3 regions of the Kitasatospora atroaurantiaca genome follow, and region 2 is predicted to be linked to each of the others. Evidence: riboswitches for the same ligand, from Rfam matches in the RefSeq annotation. Region 2 holds a riboswitch; each other region holds the start of a gene.

The links. Region 2 has a riboswitch for cyclic di-AMP ahead of FB465_RS11530 (M23 family metallopeptidase). Riboswitches for the same ligand answer to the same signal wherever they lie in the genome.
Region 1: another riboswitch for cyclic di-AMP. It lies ahead of FB465_RS37400 (LysM peptidoglycan-binding domain-containing protein); the one in region 2 lies ahead of FB465_RS11530 (M23 family metallopeptidase).
Region 3: another riboswitch for cyclic di-AMP. It lies ahead of FB465_RS05360 (transglycosylase family protein); the one in region 2 lies ahead of FB465_RS11530 (M23 family metallopeptidase).

Annotation. Positions count from the first base shown of each region.
Region 1 is NZ_VIVR01000001.1:595,464-600,515, reverse strand. Features, by position in the region: gene xdhB (xanthine dehydrogenase molybdopterin binding subunit) at 1-12, shown strand, start outside; gene xdhC (xanthine dehydrogenase accessory protein XdhC) at 14-823, shown strand; cyclic di-AMP (ydaO/yuaA leader) riboswitch at 1,310-1,468, shown strand; gene FB465_RS37400 (LysM peptidoglycan-binding domain-containing protein) at 1,555-2,262, shown strand; gene FB465_RS02735 (GH39 family glycosyl hydrolase) at 2,930-4,480, shown strand; gene FB465_RS02730 (DUF4396 domain-containing protein) at 4,841-5,052, shown strand, end outside.
Region 2 is NZ_VIVR01000001.1:2,484,808-2,489,859, forward strand. Features, by position in the region: gene FB465_RS11510 (MDR family MFS transporter) at 1-75, opposite strand, end outside; tRNA gene FB465_RS11515 (tRNA-Pro) at 212-285, opposite strand; tRNA gene FB465_RS11520 (tRNA-Gly) at 462-535, shown strand; gene FB465_RS11530 (M23 family metallopeptidase) at 879-1,865, opposite strand; cyclic di-AMP (ydaO/yuaA leader) riboswitch at 1,875-2,051, opposite strand; gene FB465_RS11535 (DUF6348 family protein) at 2,439-3,215, shown strand; gene FB465_RS11540 (hypothetical protein) at 3,304-3,498, opposite strand; gene FB465_RS11545 (PP2C family protein-serine/threonine phosphatase) at 4,061-5,052, opposite strand, start outside.
Region 3 is NZ_VIVR01000001.1:1,173,209-1,178,260, reverse strand. Features, by position in the region: gene FB465_RS05370 (hypothetical protein) at 1-556, shown strand, start outside; gene FB465_RS05365 (hypothetical protein) at 682-882, opposite strand; gene FB465_RS05360 (transglycosylase family protein) at 1,002-2,168, opposite strand; cyclic di-AMP (ydaO/yuaA leader) riboswitch at 2,153-2,313, opposite strand; gene FB465_RS05355 (hypothetical protein) at 2,639-4,678, shown strand; gene FB465_RS05350 (sirohydrochlorin chelatase) at 4,718-5,052, opposite strand, start outside.

The DNA.
Region 1 (5,052 bases), 1.9 Mb from region 2:
AGCGGTGCCTGACATGACGTGGGTCGCCGCGGTGGCACGGTTGCGAGCACGCCGGGAGTCCGGCGTGCTGGTGACCGTCGCGACCGTGCGCGGCCATGCGCCGCGCGACGCCGGTGCGAAACTCGTTGTGGGGCAGACCGAGACGTGGGGCTCGATCGGTGGCGGCAATGTCGAGGCCGTCGCGATCGACCGGGCGCGGGAGATGATCGCCGCGTCCAAGCCTGAGCCGGAGCTGATTGATTTCGCCCTGAACGACAAGGTGGTCAACCAGCATGGCGTGCAGTGCTGCGGCGGCATGGTCTCGGTGCTGCTCGAACCGCTGCCGGCGGTACGAGCGGTGGCAATCTTCGGCGTCGGGCACGTCGGGCTGGAACTGGCGCGCATCCTGGCACGTCAGGACCTCGACCTCCATCTGATCGACACCCGCTCCGACATCCTCACCGAGGAGCGGCTCGACGTGCTGGCAGACGCGGTGGCGCAGGTGACCGTGCATCACACGCCGCTGCTGCCCGAGGAGGTGCTGGCGGAGTTGCCGCGCGGCACCCACATCCTGATCATGACCCATGATCACGCCGAGGACGCCGCTCTGTGCGACGCCGCCTTGCGCACAACCCATCTCGGCTCCATCGGGCTGATCGGGTCGGCGGCCAAGTGGGTGCGGTTCCGCAAACGCCTCGCCACCGAGGGCGGTCACGACGAGGCCACCATCGATCGGATCAAGACCCCGATCGGGCTGGCCGACATCACCGGCAAGGATCCCGCGACAATTGCCGTGAGCGTCGCTGCCGATTTGCTGCGCACCTTCGAAACCGAAGGATGCTGACTCTCCAACCGGATCGACAGGGGTGCCCCGCGCTCGTGCGAACGCACAGGTGCGGGGCGCCCTTTCGACACGACCATGCCCGTCACTTCAACAGGCATCGGCCCCGGTGCGGCAGGCCCTGGACTCCTGGGCTGCGACAGACCGACCTGCCGGCAACAGACCCGCCGTGAGGGAGCCGAACCACCTCCGGCCTGGTCCGCGGTCACCTGAAGAAGACCGCTCTCGCTGGCGCAAGCTCCCGCCCGGCCGGATCGCCCTTATCGTCCTCGCTGTCCTCGCCACGACCAGCGGCTCTCCGATATGGCTCCAAGCGATCAACGACATGCGTAGATCGTGCCAAAAGGGGACATAGGTGGCGCGTTTTGCGTGTCTCTGGTGGCCCGGGGTTGTGATTCGAGCGCGCATCTGCCTAGGGTCACCGGCATCCGCCCAGAAGCGGAATCAACTTCTCCGGAACGCCGAGTCCTGCCGCCGGAGAGGTCTGGACGCAACAGAACGCACCACGGTAGGAGCGGGGGACCCAGGTAAGTCGCCGCAAGCGCGCCCAGCGCCTTCGCGGCTAGGGGTGAAGCCGTGCCTCCGCGCGGCCGGGCAACTCCAGCCCGAACCCGACAGCTCACCTCGTAGGCGTGGGAGAGGAATACTCCTTCATGCTGTCCGGAACCGGTCGTCATCGCCGTCCCCGTCAGACCTCTGCCAAACGCCTTGTCGCCGCGGCCACCGTGACCGGTGTGGGGGCCACCCTGCCGGTCATCGCCACCGGTGCCGCCAGCGCGCACGCCCTGGCCCCCGCCCGTGCCACCAGTGTTCAGACCGCCGCCCCCGCCCCTGTCGTGGCGCAGGCCCAGGAGACCGCTCCGGTTGCGCTGCAGGCGGCTGCTCCCGCGACGTACACCGTGGCCAGCGGTGACTGCCTGTCCAGGATCGCTGTCGGCCACCACGTGCAGGGTGGCTGGCAGAAGCTCTACGAGCTGAACAGGAGCACCCTGACCAAGGGGCCCGACCTGATCTTCCCGGGTCAGAAGCTGGTGCTCTCCGCAGCCGCTCCGGCCACGGCCACGCCGGCGTCTGCGAAGCCGGCGGCCCCGGCAGCGCCTGCCGCGAAGCCCGCTGTGCCGACGTCGAGGCCCGCCGCCCAGATCAGCTATTCCGCCGGTTCGATCCAGGCCCTTGCTGCCTCCGTCGTTCCGGCCGACCAGTTCGCCTCGTTCAGCCAGATCATCAGCCACGAGAGCGGCTGGAACGTTCACGCCACCAACCCGTCCTCGGGCGCCTACGGCCTGGCCCAGGCGCTGCCGGGCTCCAAGATGGCCTCGACCGGCTCGGACTGGCGCGACAACCCGGTGACCCAGATCAAGTGGGCGCTGGACTACATGAACAGCCGCTACGGCAGTCCCAACGCCGCCTGGGCGTTCTGGCAGACCCATCACTGGTACTGATCGGCAGCGAGCCGAGCCTGTCCGGAGGTGCAGATGCGGTCGGTGTGTTGCGACGTCCGAGCACGGGGCCGGGGCGGTCGTCGGCCTGACCCGGGTCAGTACGGCGTGGTGCACCTGGTGGTCCGGACGTCGGGCCGGTCCGCCGGCCCGCCCGTGGCGCACGATGGTGAGCAGGGCGGTGGTCACGGCGGGAGTGGCGGCGGTGACGTAGCCGTACGGCACCCGCGCGGTGCCGGCAACCGTCTTCCGCGGGCGACCCCATGAGCGCTCGACCTTCAAATCCGCCTGAAGCAGCGTCAGTTGCCGGCCGTCAGCGGGGTGGTCCATGCCGCACTGCCGGCGTGCCGCGCTCATGCGATTCTTGCGTGCCCGGCAGGGCAGCGCAGGCGGCCCGGCTGTCAGCCGCGAAGGCCCTCGAGATCCGCCACGGCCATTCCCGGGATCGGCCGTCACACAGTTCGACGAACCCGCCCCGCCCGGCGGCACGCAGCGCGCCAGGCGGACCTTTCCAACGGAGCATTGCCCAAAACGCCTGGCGCCCGGGCGGACGCACCGCTACCACCACATAGTCAGCACCTGCCGGGGACCGCGAGCCGCAGACCGGCACCCGGAATCGTCGCCCCGTCGATGGGGCATCGCCGAATTCGACTACCAGAGGGTAAATCAGATGATCATGGGACACCGCCGTGCCCTTAAGGCGCTCGCACTGGCCGCCACGCTGTCCACGGCTGTCATGGGATACCAAGCCACCATTCAGCCGGCCGCAGCTGCCGCATCCAACGTCACCATCGATTTCTCCACGGCCATCGGGCAAGTCAATCCGAACGCCTTCTCGGGAACCATTTCCACCTACGGTCAGAGCGGCGGCAGCGTCGTTGCCGCCGCGAAACAGCGCACCAAGCTGAAAAGCTTGGGCCTGTCCACCTACCGGGTGCCGCTGCAGTGGAACGGCGGCACTATCATCTCCTCGGCCGGCGGCGGCCCGACGAACATCTCAGGCGACCAGTGGGTGGACAGCATCGTTGCTTCCGGCGGCACCCCGAAGATCGTCCTTGGCGGGTCAAGTGACGACAACTTCACCCCGTCGGACGGCGCGAACATGGTGAACCACTTCAAATCGGAAGGGAAGCCGGTCGGCTACTGGGTGATCGGCAATGAGCCGAACAACGCCGGCATGAGCATCGGCACCTATTGCCAGCTGTTCAACAGCACTGTCTCCGCGATGAAAGCCGTCGATCCTACGATCAAGGTCGCCGGGCCCGCGTGGTCGTACTTCAACGCATCTGATCTCCAGAGCTTCCTGAACTGCGCAGGCAACTCCGTGGACATTGTCGACTACCACCACTACGCGATGGGCAGCACCTTCCTCGACAACGCCACCGCACTGTCCCAGACGGTGAGTTACGAGGACGAGATCACCCAGATCCGCAACATGATCAACGCCACCGTTCCCGCCCGCGCGGGCCAGATCGGTATCCAGGTCGGTGAGTACAACTGGTCCTGGCGTACAGCAGACGGCTACCCCGGCGCCTATCAGGGCGACGACCGCTTCTACCAAGCCGTCGACACCGTGTGGGGCGCCTCAGTGCTCGGCCACATCACCCGCGCAGGCGGCATCGGTCACCAGTACGCGGACCAGAACGGTGCCCTCGGCGAGACCTTCGAGAAGTCCGCCGATGCCACGCACTTCGGCATGCAGGTCAACGACCCCATGCCGATCTACTGGGGCACGCTGATGTTCTCCGGCGGATCAATGTTCCGGCCGTTCGGCCCGTCGCTGGTGCAGGCCTCGACGTCACTGCCGAACGTGGAGGTCTACGCCTCCTCGGGGCCGGGCAACGTCGTGCTGATCAACAAGGATCCGAGTGCCACCCGGACCGCGGTCATCCAGACCACGGGCCTCACCTCGGGTACGGCCGACGTATGGCAGACCAACCCCAACGCCCCGTTCGCCAGTCCGACCAAGAGCACCGCCGGCATCACGGACGGCCAGACACAAGTGACCCTGCCCCCGTACTCGGTCACCACCCTCATCATGCCCTCCGCGCCGACGCCGGCCTCCACGCCCACGTCCACGCCCGCGCCTTCCTCCACCCCCACGCCCACGCCCACGCCCACGCCTGCCCTCACCCCGACCGCCACCCCCACGCCGACCCCCACCCCCACGCCGCAGCCCCGACGTAGGCACTGGGGTCATGGCGGCGGCAGCGGCATCTGAGGTTCCCTTCCGAGGGTCCGACACGAAAATGGAGGGAACGACGCAGGTCAGACGGTTGCGATGGGACATCCAGGAGGCGGGGCGCTCGGTCGTCCGGCGTGCTCCAGTTCGGAGAACAGGCGGCGGTGAGGAAGAGGACTGCACCGGCCGCGTCGATCACGGTGTAGCGGTCGGGGTCCAGTAGGTGGCGAACGATGGCGCCACGGATGAGGCCGGCGCCGACGAAGCGTCTGACCCGACGCGGTGGTCCGGCACCGGCACAGGCTGCGTACCCCGGGCCCCGGCAGGTGGGGAATACCCCCCGGGGGTACTGAGTTGGAACGGGTGAGCAACCACGGAGACGCGCACGGGGAGGGCACCATGGACCAGCACGGCGGACATGAGCACAGCCGGCACGAGCACCACCACAGCAGTCACGCGGCCCCCGGGGGCGACAGCGGTTGGCGCACCGCCGCGCAGGCGACCCTGCACTGCCTGACCGGATGCGCGATCGGTGAGATCCTCGGCATGGTCATCGGGACCGCGCTCGGTCTGCACAACGGGGCCACCGTCGTGCTGTCCATTGCGCTGGC
Region 2 (5,052 bases):
GAAGACCACACCGACGGCGACCTTCGGGTCGAGCCCCCGGCGAGGGGTGACGGCGGCGGGGTCGGGCGCAGGCATGGGGGCTCGCTGTTCAGTCGGGTCTCGGGGGGTCCGTCGATCGCCACATTGGGTGAACAATCAACATTCCAGGGTGCCCGAGCGACCCCGCAAACGCCAACAGGGCCCCGCCCGCGGACGAGACCCTGCCGCACTGTCGGGGTGACCGGATTCGAACCGACGGCCTTCCGCTCCCAAAGCGGACGCGCTACCAAACTGCGCCACACCCCGTGGTGCCGAGAGGAAGCGTACACGTCGACAACACCCTGTTCGCCGTTATATCGGCGGGCCGCGGGACATGCCCGGAGCCGAAAGCGGTGTGCAAGCAACCGGCCCGACCAGGTACGCTGACCCTGTCCTCGCGACCGGCAACGGCCCGGGGGCGGCGTGTGCTCAGGCACATGCACGCGGGCGTAGCTCAATGGTAGAGCCCCAGTCTTCCAAACTGGCCACGCGAGTTCGATTCTCGTCGCCCGCTCCATCAGTTCGGCCCCAGGTCAGCGGTTCATCCGCCGGCCTGGGGCCGAAGTCGTTTGAAGGTCCGTCAGGGCGTCGCGCCCGGGCCGTGCCCGTCCGGATCGATCTTGCTGCGGCGGGAGGACCTGGGCCTGGGTGCCGTTCAGTAATGCCACTGCGGACGCCTTGGCTGCGGCCGTGCGCCCGCTGGTCGTCGAGCTGCGGGTCGAGCCCCTCGGTGGCGATTCCGGACTGTGGGGCGGTCCGGTGGGCGACGAGCGGTATGCCCTGGTGGCGAGGGTCCGCCGGGCGCGGCCCCGGGCGGTGAGTGATCACCGGCCGGGGCCGCGCGGGTGTCCGACGGGGTGTCAGATCTTGACGCCGTGGCTCGCCAGGTAGGCGACCGGGTCGATGTCGGAGCCGTAGGCCGGGCCGGTGCGGACCTCGAAGTGGAGGTGCGGGCCGGACGCGTTGCCGGTGGCGCCGGAGAGGCCGATCTGCTGGCCCACCGTCACGGTCTGGCCGGCCCTGACGGAGATGGACGACAGGTGGGCGTACTGGGAGTACTTGCCGTCGGCGTGCTTGATGACGACCTCGTTGCCGTACGCACCGCCCGAGCCGGCCGAGACGACGGTGCCGGCGGCGATCGCCTTGACCGAGGTGCCGGTGGAGACCGGGAAGTCCACGCCGGTGTGGTGGCCGCTGGACCAGGAGGAACCGGCGACGCCGTAGCCGGTCGTGATGCGGCTGCTCACCGGAGCGGTGTAACCCGAGGAGGCGGCGACCGCGGAGGACGAGGACACCGAGTCGGAGGAGCTCGCGGTCGACGACTTGGCGGCGGAGGAGGACGAGGAGGCCTTCGGCGCCGCGGCCTTGGCGGTCGACGGCTTCGGGGCCTCCTGCTTCGGAGCCTCCTGCTTCGGGGTCGCGGCCTGCGGCGCAGCGGCGGCGGCCTTGCCGGAGAGCGAGAGGTGCTGGCCGGGGAAGATCAGGTTCGGGTTGCTGCCGACGACGCTGCGGTTGTCCTCGTACAGCTTCTGCCAGCCGCCACCGACCTGCTGGGCGTCCGCGATCTTCGAGAGGGTGTCGCCGCTGACGACGTCGTACGAGCGCGCGGCGGAGGCGGCGGGGGCGGGAGCGGAGGTGGTCTCCGCGACCGGCTTGACCTCGATGGCGTCGATGGAGGTCTTGGTGGTCGTCGACGCGGCGGGCGCGGTCGACTGGTGGCTGTCGGTCCCGTGGGCGCTCGCGGCGGTGACCGGGAGGGCGAGGGAGGCACCGGCCACGCCGGTGGCGACGGCGATGCGGGTGAGGCGGGACAGCTTTATGCGGCGGTGCTTGCCCTTTGCGGACATGAGGGGGTCCTCTCCGACGCCGGCGAGGTGAGCTGTCGGGTTCGGGCGGGAGATGCCCGGCCGCGGAAAGAGAGCGGCTTCACCCCAAGCCGTCCCGGAACACCGGGATCGGCGACTTACCTTGGGTCCCCCGCTCCTGCCGTGCAGTGCCTGGTTCGAGGCGCCGGGCAGCGGCAGGATTTGGCGTTCTGCCCGGTGAGCCGCCCGGACGATGGCCGGGCAGGTGTCGAAGCAAAGCCGATGGGACGTACACAAGGCAAGTCCCCGGCGAGCGGGATGTAAGGCCCGGATAAGGGTGAACGGGCCCGAGGTCACTCTCCGCCGAGCGGGTACTGCTCACCGCGTTCTCATCTTTCACCCTGCGTGCGAGAGCGGCCGCCGTGCCGTGACCGATCCGACCCTGTGTGCCCGTCCGGACACGGTCCGGCACCGCCGGAAGAATCTTCGGTGACCCCGGTCACCTCACGGCACCTCGACAGCTGACGATGCGTTTCCCGCTGGGGCCCTGGGCCGATACTCTCGCTCGCGTTCGATGTTCGAAGTTCGATGCCTCATTCGATCGAGGAGCCGCCCGTGCGTCCGCAGGACCGACTCGCAGTGATCCAGCGCAGCGTGGTCCGCGAAATGGCGCGTTACGGCAAGGAGTTCACGGTCGACGGCAGCGTGGTGCGCGGGCCCGGCACCACCGCGGTGGCCGTCCGCGAGCACCCGGGCGACGGCGGCGCCGGCCACGTCGACCTGGGCTTCGTACTCCACCTCGGGCGCGCGGACGCCCCCGTGGTGTGGGACTGCGCGGCCGGGCTCGGCAAGACCGAGGAGGAGAAGCTCGACAACGCCGTGAAGATGTGGGCCACCACGACCGCCACCACGGTGCTGGAGCTGCTCGAGCACCGCGGCGAGCACGCCGACCACTACCGGCACGCCGAGCTGTCCGACTGGCACGCCGTGCAGGGCCCCGCCGCCGTCTTCGGCTTCGGCACCGAGCGGCTGACGGGCTGGCTGGCCGACCACCAGGTGCTGCCCGCGCTGGCCGAGGCGCTGCGGCCCGAGCTGACGGCGCCGGACGTGAACGGCGTGAAGCTCTTCCTCGGCGGCAGGGCCGGGGAGGACATCGCCGAGGTCCGGGTGAACGGCGAGGTGTCGGAGCCCGCCTCGGCGGCACTGCGCGCCATGGACTGGCCCCGCGGCGAACGCCTCTGCTGGGCCCGCCTGTTCATCCTGCTCGCGGCCGAGGGCGTCACCCGGCCGGAGCCCGTACGCCCCGAGCCGGCACCCGCTCCGGTGCACGCGCCGGCGCCACGGCGCGGCCTGGTCAGCCGCTGGTGGCAGGCCCGGCGGGCAGGCCAGTAGACCCGCCGGCCCGAGGGCCTCGGGAACGTCCGGGTCACGTGCTCGACGGAAGAAGCCTCGGTGGACGCGCGCGTCCGCCGAGGAGGCGTCAGCTGGCGACCGAGGAGATGGTCTGTGCCAGCTGGTTGAGGAAGTCCTGGATGGGCTTGGCCGCCGTGGACTGGCTGACCATGAAGCCGAAGAGCGCGGCGATGATCGCATGACTGGTCTTCAGCTGCTTGTTGCGGATGAAGATGACGACGATGACGCCGAACAGGAACAACGCGGAGACGGAGAAGGCCACCCGGACTCACTTCCTCATTCTTTTCGAAGCGTGGCTGCGTCGGGGCTCCGTGCCGAAACCCCATGGCGACGCCGGACCCCGGCCTGTCCGGAAGACCGCCCGACCGCGTGCTGCCGCCGCTGCCGGACTGCCCCCTCCGCACCCAGCTGTGGCGCGGACGGTCCCGGGCGGAAGCCGACCGATCACGCCGCAACCGGGGCACCGAGCAGCCGTACGACGCTTGCCGTCAGCCGCATGTGGCGCCCCCAATCCCCCGAGAATCGACCAGTCCCACCCGGACTCAGTGTGGTCGTTCGTGCGGACTGCGTAAAGGACTTGCCGGAAGGCAGGCCCGAAGATCCTGCGATGTGAGACGAATTTCCGCCGACCGAGACGATAGCGGAGCTCCTCTGACGGAGCGTCGGCAGGGCCCGGATGACCGGCTTCGGAGCGGGCGACCGGCGGCTGGGAACCGGGTAGATCCACTCGGGCGACGAGCCGTCAGGAATGGCCGAAGATCACCACCCGGGCTTGACATGCGGGCGCCAGGCCTCAGCCCGACGGGCGGCGGCGGCCACCGCTCTCACTGCCGCCAGAGCAACAGCACCGCCCGGTCGTCGTTGACGTCCTTGGCCACCGTCTCGATCAGCCGGACGGCCGCGCCCCGGCTGCCGCTGCTCATCAGGGCCCCGGCGACCAGGCGGTCGGCCTCGCCCATCAGCCGGTCCATGCCCTCCGAGAGATCCCGGCCGGGGATCTCGACCATGCCGTCGGTGCAGAGCATCAGCAGGTCCCCCCGGTTCAGCCGGCCCCGGACGCCCTCGAACTTGGCGCCGTCGTAGATCCCGAGCAGCGGGCCCTCCGAGGACTCCTTGACCTCCCAGCGCCCGGCACCCGAGAGCCGCTGCATACCGGGCAGATGGCCGGCCGAGAGCAGTTCGTACTCGCCGGTGTCCAGGTCGAGCACCAGGTGGACGGCGGTGGCGAAGCCCTCCTCCCAGTCCTGGCGCAGCAGATAGCCGTTGGCGGCGGGCAGGAACTCGTGGGCGGGCAGCGAGCCGAGCAGGCCGCCGAAGGCGCCGGAGAGCAGCAGGGCGCGCGAGCCCGCGTCCATGCCCTTGCCGGAGACGTCGGCCAGGACGGCCTCCAGCACCCGCTGTCCGGGGCCGGTGCGGGCGGCCACCACGAAGTCGCCGGAGAAGGACTGACCGCCGGCCGGGCGCAGGGCCATGTCGGCGTACCAGCCCTCGGGGAGCTGCGGGACGCGGCTCTGCACCCGCAGCCGCTCGCGCAGGTCGAAGAGCATCGAGCCGCCGCCGCGCCAGGGCACGCCGACCCGGCTGCGGAACTGGGCGAGCAGCAGTCCGGCGACGCCGACCGCCCCGACCACCAGGGCCGCGCCCGGGGTGACGCCGAAGACGTAGGCCTCGGGCCGGTCGCTGGCCACCCGCTCCCCGGTGTGGATGACGGACTCGGTGGAGAGGCCGAGCGCGGCGGCCGCGTAGAGCAGCACCAGGGTGCCGGGGCGCAGCAGCAGGGCACCCGCCAGGATCGGCAGGACCAGTGCGGTGGGCG
Region 3 (5,052 bases), 1.3 Mb from region 2:
CATGATCATCGCCGGCCTCGGGCTGGCCTCGCCGGTCGGCGACAAGAGGCCCTGGGCCGAGATCGCGGGCGCACTGTTCGGCATCGGCACGGCGCTCGTACTCGACGAGTTCGCGCTGATCCTGCACCTGCGGGACGTCTACTGGTCCGAGGAGGGCCGGCTCTCGGTGGACACCGTGGTGCTCGGCGCGGCGGTCTGCGGACTGCTGCTGCTCGGCGCGGCACCGTTCGGTGTCGACCAGGCCTCCACGGACGGCGCCCCGGCCTCCGGCTGGACGTACGCCGGCACGGTCGTCGTCAACGCCGGCTTCGCGCTGGTCGCGCTCAGCAAGGGCAAGGCCTTCACCGGGCTGATCGGGATGCTGGTGCCCATCTTCGCGGTGGTCGGGGCCCTCCGGCTGGCCCGCCCCGGCTCGCCCTGGGCGCGGGCCCGCTACCCGGAGGGCAGTCGGAAGGACGCCCGGGCCCGGGCACGCGAACAGCGCGAGGGCTGGCAGCGCCGTCTGCGCATCAGGGTCTACGACGCGATCGCGGGCAAGCCGTCCGTCGGTGAGTGATGCTGCGGGGTGCCCCAGGGGCGTGCGGAACTGCGCGAAGCGGGAGGGCGCAGGTCGCTGCCTTCCGGTCTCGCGCAGTTCCCCGCGCCCCCTGGGGTAGCCCGATCCTGAGCGGTTGCCCGCTCTCAGCCCTCCTGGGCGATCGGCTTCGGGCTGTCGGCGCGCTGCGCGTCGGCGGCGTCGCCGGTACGGGCCTCGGTGCGGCGACCCCTGGCCAGGAAGTCACGGACGATCAGCTCGACCGCGTCCTGCGGGTTCTTCGTGCCGGAGAGCAGCATGACCTCGATCGCGAGGTCGGCATCGAGCGTGACGGTGATCTGGGCCATGGCGACTCCTCCTCGGGGCAGGAGAGCAGCATGCCCCGCCCGGCCGGGCGGGGACAGGGGACTGCCCCCGGAGACGACCAGTTCTCCGGGGGCAGTGTCCTGCGGGTACTTCCGAGGCGTCAGATCCGGCCGGCGAAGTCCGGGGCCCAGTTGCTGATGGTCTCGGTCCTCACGCCGGCGCGCGGGTTGGCGGCCTCGACGTACTTGCCGTCACCGACGTAGAGGGCGACGTGGTGGACGCCGGAGTTGCTGCCGTTGCTGGACCAGAACAGCAGGTCGCCCGGCTGCAGGTTGTCCAGCGAGACGCGGGTGCTGGCGTCGGCCTGGTCGGCGGCCACGCGGGGCAGCGCGATGCCGGCCGCGCGGAAGGCCGCCTGGGTCAGGCCGGAGCAGTCCCAGCCGCCGTTGCTGCTGCCGCCGTAGACGTACGCCTGGCCGACCTTGGAGAGCGCGAAGTTGATCGCGGCGGCCTTGCTGCCGGTCACGTTCGAGGCCTTGACCGCGGAGGTCGTGGCGCGCTTGGCCGTGGTCGTCGTGGTGCTGTGCTTCGGCGCGGCGGCCTGCGGAGCGGCCTGCTGCGGGGCGGCGGCCGTGGTGGTCGTCGTGCCGAGCGCGAGCTTCTGACCGGGGTAGATGAGGTCCGGGCCCGAGGTCAGCAGCGACTTGTTGAGGTCGTACAGCTTCTGCCAGCCGCCCTCGACGTTGTTCTTCTGGGCGATGGTCGACAGCCAGTCGCCGGACACCACGGTGTAGGTCTTGTCCGTGGTGGTGGTGGCCTTGGGGGCCTCGGTCTTCGGCGCGGCGGCCTGCGGGGCGGCCTTGGGGGCAGCGGCGCGGGTCTCGGAGCGCGACGCCGCGGCGGAGGACGAGGAGGAGCTGGTGTCGACCTGGGCGGGGGCGCCGCCCTTGGTCAGACCGGCCTTGACGGAGCAGACCGGCCAGGCGCCGGGGCCCTGGTCGGCGAGGACCTTCTCGGCGACGGAGATCTGCTGGGCCTTCGTGGCCTGGTTCGCCTGGGCGGCGTACTGGTGACCGCCGTACGCGGCCCAGGTGCTGGAGGTGAACTGCAGACCACCGTAGAAGCCGTTGCCGGTGTTGATGCTCCAGTCGCCGCTGCTCTCGCACTGGGCGACCTTGTCCCAGGTGGAGACGGGGGCGGCCGAGGCGGCGCCGGCGGTGAAGCACGGGATCGAGAGACCGAGGCCGACCACGCCGGTGGCGGCGATCAGTCGGCGGGTACGCGTGGTGGCGTTGACGGGCAGCATGAAGATGCGTTCCTCTCCCACGCCTGCGAGGTGAGCTGTCGGATTCGGGCTGGAGTTGCCCGGCCGTGCTGAGCACGGCTTCACCCCAAGCCCCGAGTCGGTCCGAGGACCGCCTCCGGGCGACTTACCTGGTTCCCCCGCCCCTGCCGTGGTGCGTTTCTGCGTTGCCGACTCACCCGGCGGCAGGACTCGGCGTTCCGGATGAGTGGGTCCGTGTGACCACGAACAGGGGAGCACGTTAGACAGACTTAAGTTGAAACTGCAAACACCTGTGACCTGGGTCACAGATCGTTTCCGGTAGCTTCGTGTCCGAACTTGATTGGTCGGCCCGGTCGGAATCGGCCGCTTTCGAGCAAATCCCCAGCCCCCTCCGGGACTTGCCTATGCTTCAGACGACGGAGCCGGTATGCGGCCTGGGGGAGGGCTAGTCGATCATGGCGCTTCAGGAGGAACCACCCGAGCCCGGTCCAGGGACCAAAGACCCCCGCCGGGTGGGTCGCAGGAGGGTCCTCGCCTGGCTGGCCGTCGGCACGGTCGCCGCCGCCGTCGGCGCCGAGGAGGTGCTTCGCCGCTCGCTGGGCGACTCGGAGCGCCCGGCAGCGACCCTTGAGACCCCGGCCGCGGCGACCCACGCCCACAGCGCACCGCCGCCGCCGAGCCGGCCCGCGCCCACCCTCGACCAGAGCGGACGCCGCTGGTCCGACCCGGCCGGCTGGGGCGGAGCCGTACCGGGGCCGGGGACGGCCGTGAGGATCACCGACCGGGTGGTGCTGGACACCGACGCGAGCGTCGCCGCGCTGCTGATCGAAGCTTCCGGCTCCCTGGTCTTCGCCGCCGAGAAGACCATCACCCTCAGCTCGGCCGGCAACGTCGAGGTGAAGGGCGGCCTCGCCCTCGCACCCGCCGACACGGCCGTGCACACCCTGCGCTTCCCCGGCGTCGACGAACGCCGGTTCAAGGGCGGCGGTATGACGCTCGTCGACACCGACACCGGCCTCTGGGTCACCGGCGCCGGCTACCTCCGGCTGGACGGCGCCGCCAGGACGGCCTGGGTCCGGGCCGCAGGCCCGCTGAAGGCCGGTGACACCGCCATCACCCTCGCCGCCGCCCCGACCGGCTGGCGGGTCGGTGACGAACTCGCCGTCACCCCCACGGCCGCCCCCGACACCGAGGGCTTCTCGGCCCAGTACGACCTACGGACCATCCAGCAGATCAGCGGAGCCACCGTCACCCTGGATGCGCCCCTGCACTACGCCCACCCCCGGGTCGCCACCGGAGGCGGCGTCACCGTCGGCGCCGAGGTGCTCAATCTGACCCGCAACGTCCGCGTCGAGGGCACCGCCGAGGGCCGCGCCCATGTCCACCTCACCAGCTCCCGCCCTGCCGACGTCCGGCACGCCGCACTGCGCTGGCTCGGCCCTCGTAACGCGGGCAAGGAGAAGTGGAACGGAGCACCCGTCACCGAGCCCGTCCTGGGCCGGTACGGGCTGCACTTCCACATGCTCGGCGACAGCAGCCGGGGGACGGTGGTCGAGGGCGTCGTCGTCCGTGACGCCGGCAGCCATGCCTTCGTCCCGCACGCCAGCCACGGCATCACCTTCCGAAGCTGCATCAGCCACAACACCTGGGAGGACGCCTACTGGTGGGACGGCCCGCTGGACACCCGTACCCCGCAGGGCCCGTCCGACGAGATCGCGTACGAGTCCTGCGTGGCCTCCCGGACGGTCTTCGAGCCCAACCCCCGCGCCTACCGGCTGACCGGCTTCAGCCTGGGGGCGGGCACCGGAGGCGTCGCAAGGGACTGCGTGGCCGTCGGCGTCCAGGGCGCCACCGGGGCCTCGGGCTACGAGTGGCCGGAAACCAGCGAGGGGGTCTGGACCTTCGAGCGCTGCCTCGCCCACAACAACCTGCAGAACGGCATCTTCGTCTGGCTCAACGCCCAGCACCACCACACCGTCGGCCAGTTCGTGGCGTACCACAACGGCGGCTGGGGCATCGAGCACGGCGCGTACCTCAACGACTTCGACTACTCGGCGAGCGTCCTCTACGGCAATGCGGCCGGGGGAGTGGCCCTGCACTCGCTCGGCCGGGACAAGGGCACCGTCTTCGACGGGCTGCTGATCGACGCCGCCGGGCAGTCCGACTATGCGATCGCCACCGCCAAGCACCAGCTGGCCGGTGAGACGGTCACCATCAGCCGCTGCCGGCTGACGGGCTACCGCAAGGCGGGCGTCGCCTTCCGGGCCACCACCGACGGCGTGCCGGACGACGTGGCCGTTCTCGACTGCGAGTTCGGCGGCAACGAGCTCTGGCTCGACCCGGATTCGCCCGCACCGAAGAGCATCGTGCTGCGCAGGGCGGGCGAGCAGCAGGCCGTCCAGGTCCGCAAGCCGGACGTCGGCGGCGGCGCCGCCCCGAAGTGGAACGCGAGCACCGCTCCGGCAGCGGTCAGCACGGCGCCACGCGCGGTGCTGACGCCCTCCCTCAGGCTGAAGGACGCGGCGGCCCCGACCGCCCGTCTCAACGCGTGAGAGGGGCCTCCGGACGGGGGCCCCTCTCACGGCGGTGGATCACTCGGAGGGCTGCTCCTCGACGGGGGCCTCGCCCGGCGCCGTGATGTTGAGCGCGGCGAGGTAGGTCGAGGCGACCAGCTGGCCGATGGTCGGGTAGGCGCCGAGCGGCGCGGCGCTCGGGCAGCCGGTCTCCTCGGCGGCCGCGGCGAGCAGCTCCGGGTCGGCCTCGGGGCCGATCACCAGCGGGGCCAGCGCGGGGCGCTGGGAGCCGGTGGCCCTGAGGTGCTCGACGGCGGCGGCGACCGAGCCGGGGACGTCCAGGGCGGCGGCCACCACGGGCACCGCCAGGCGGGCCGCCAGCAGCACACCGGTGATCCCGGCGGCCGCGGCCG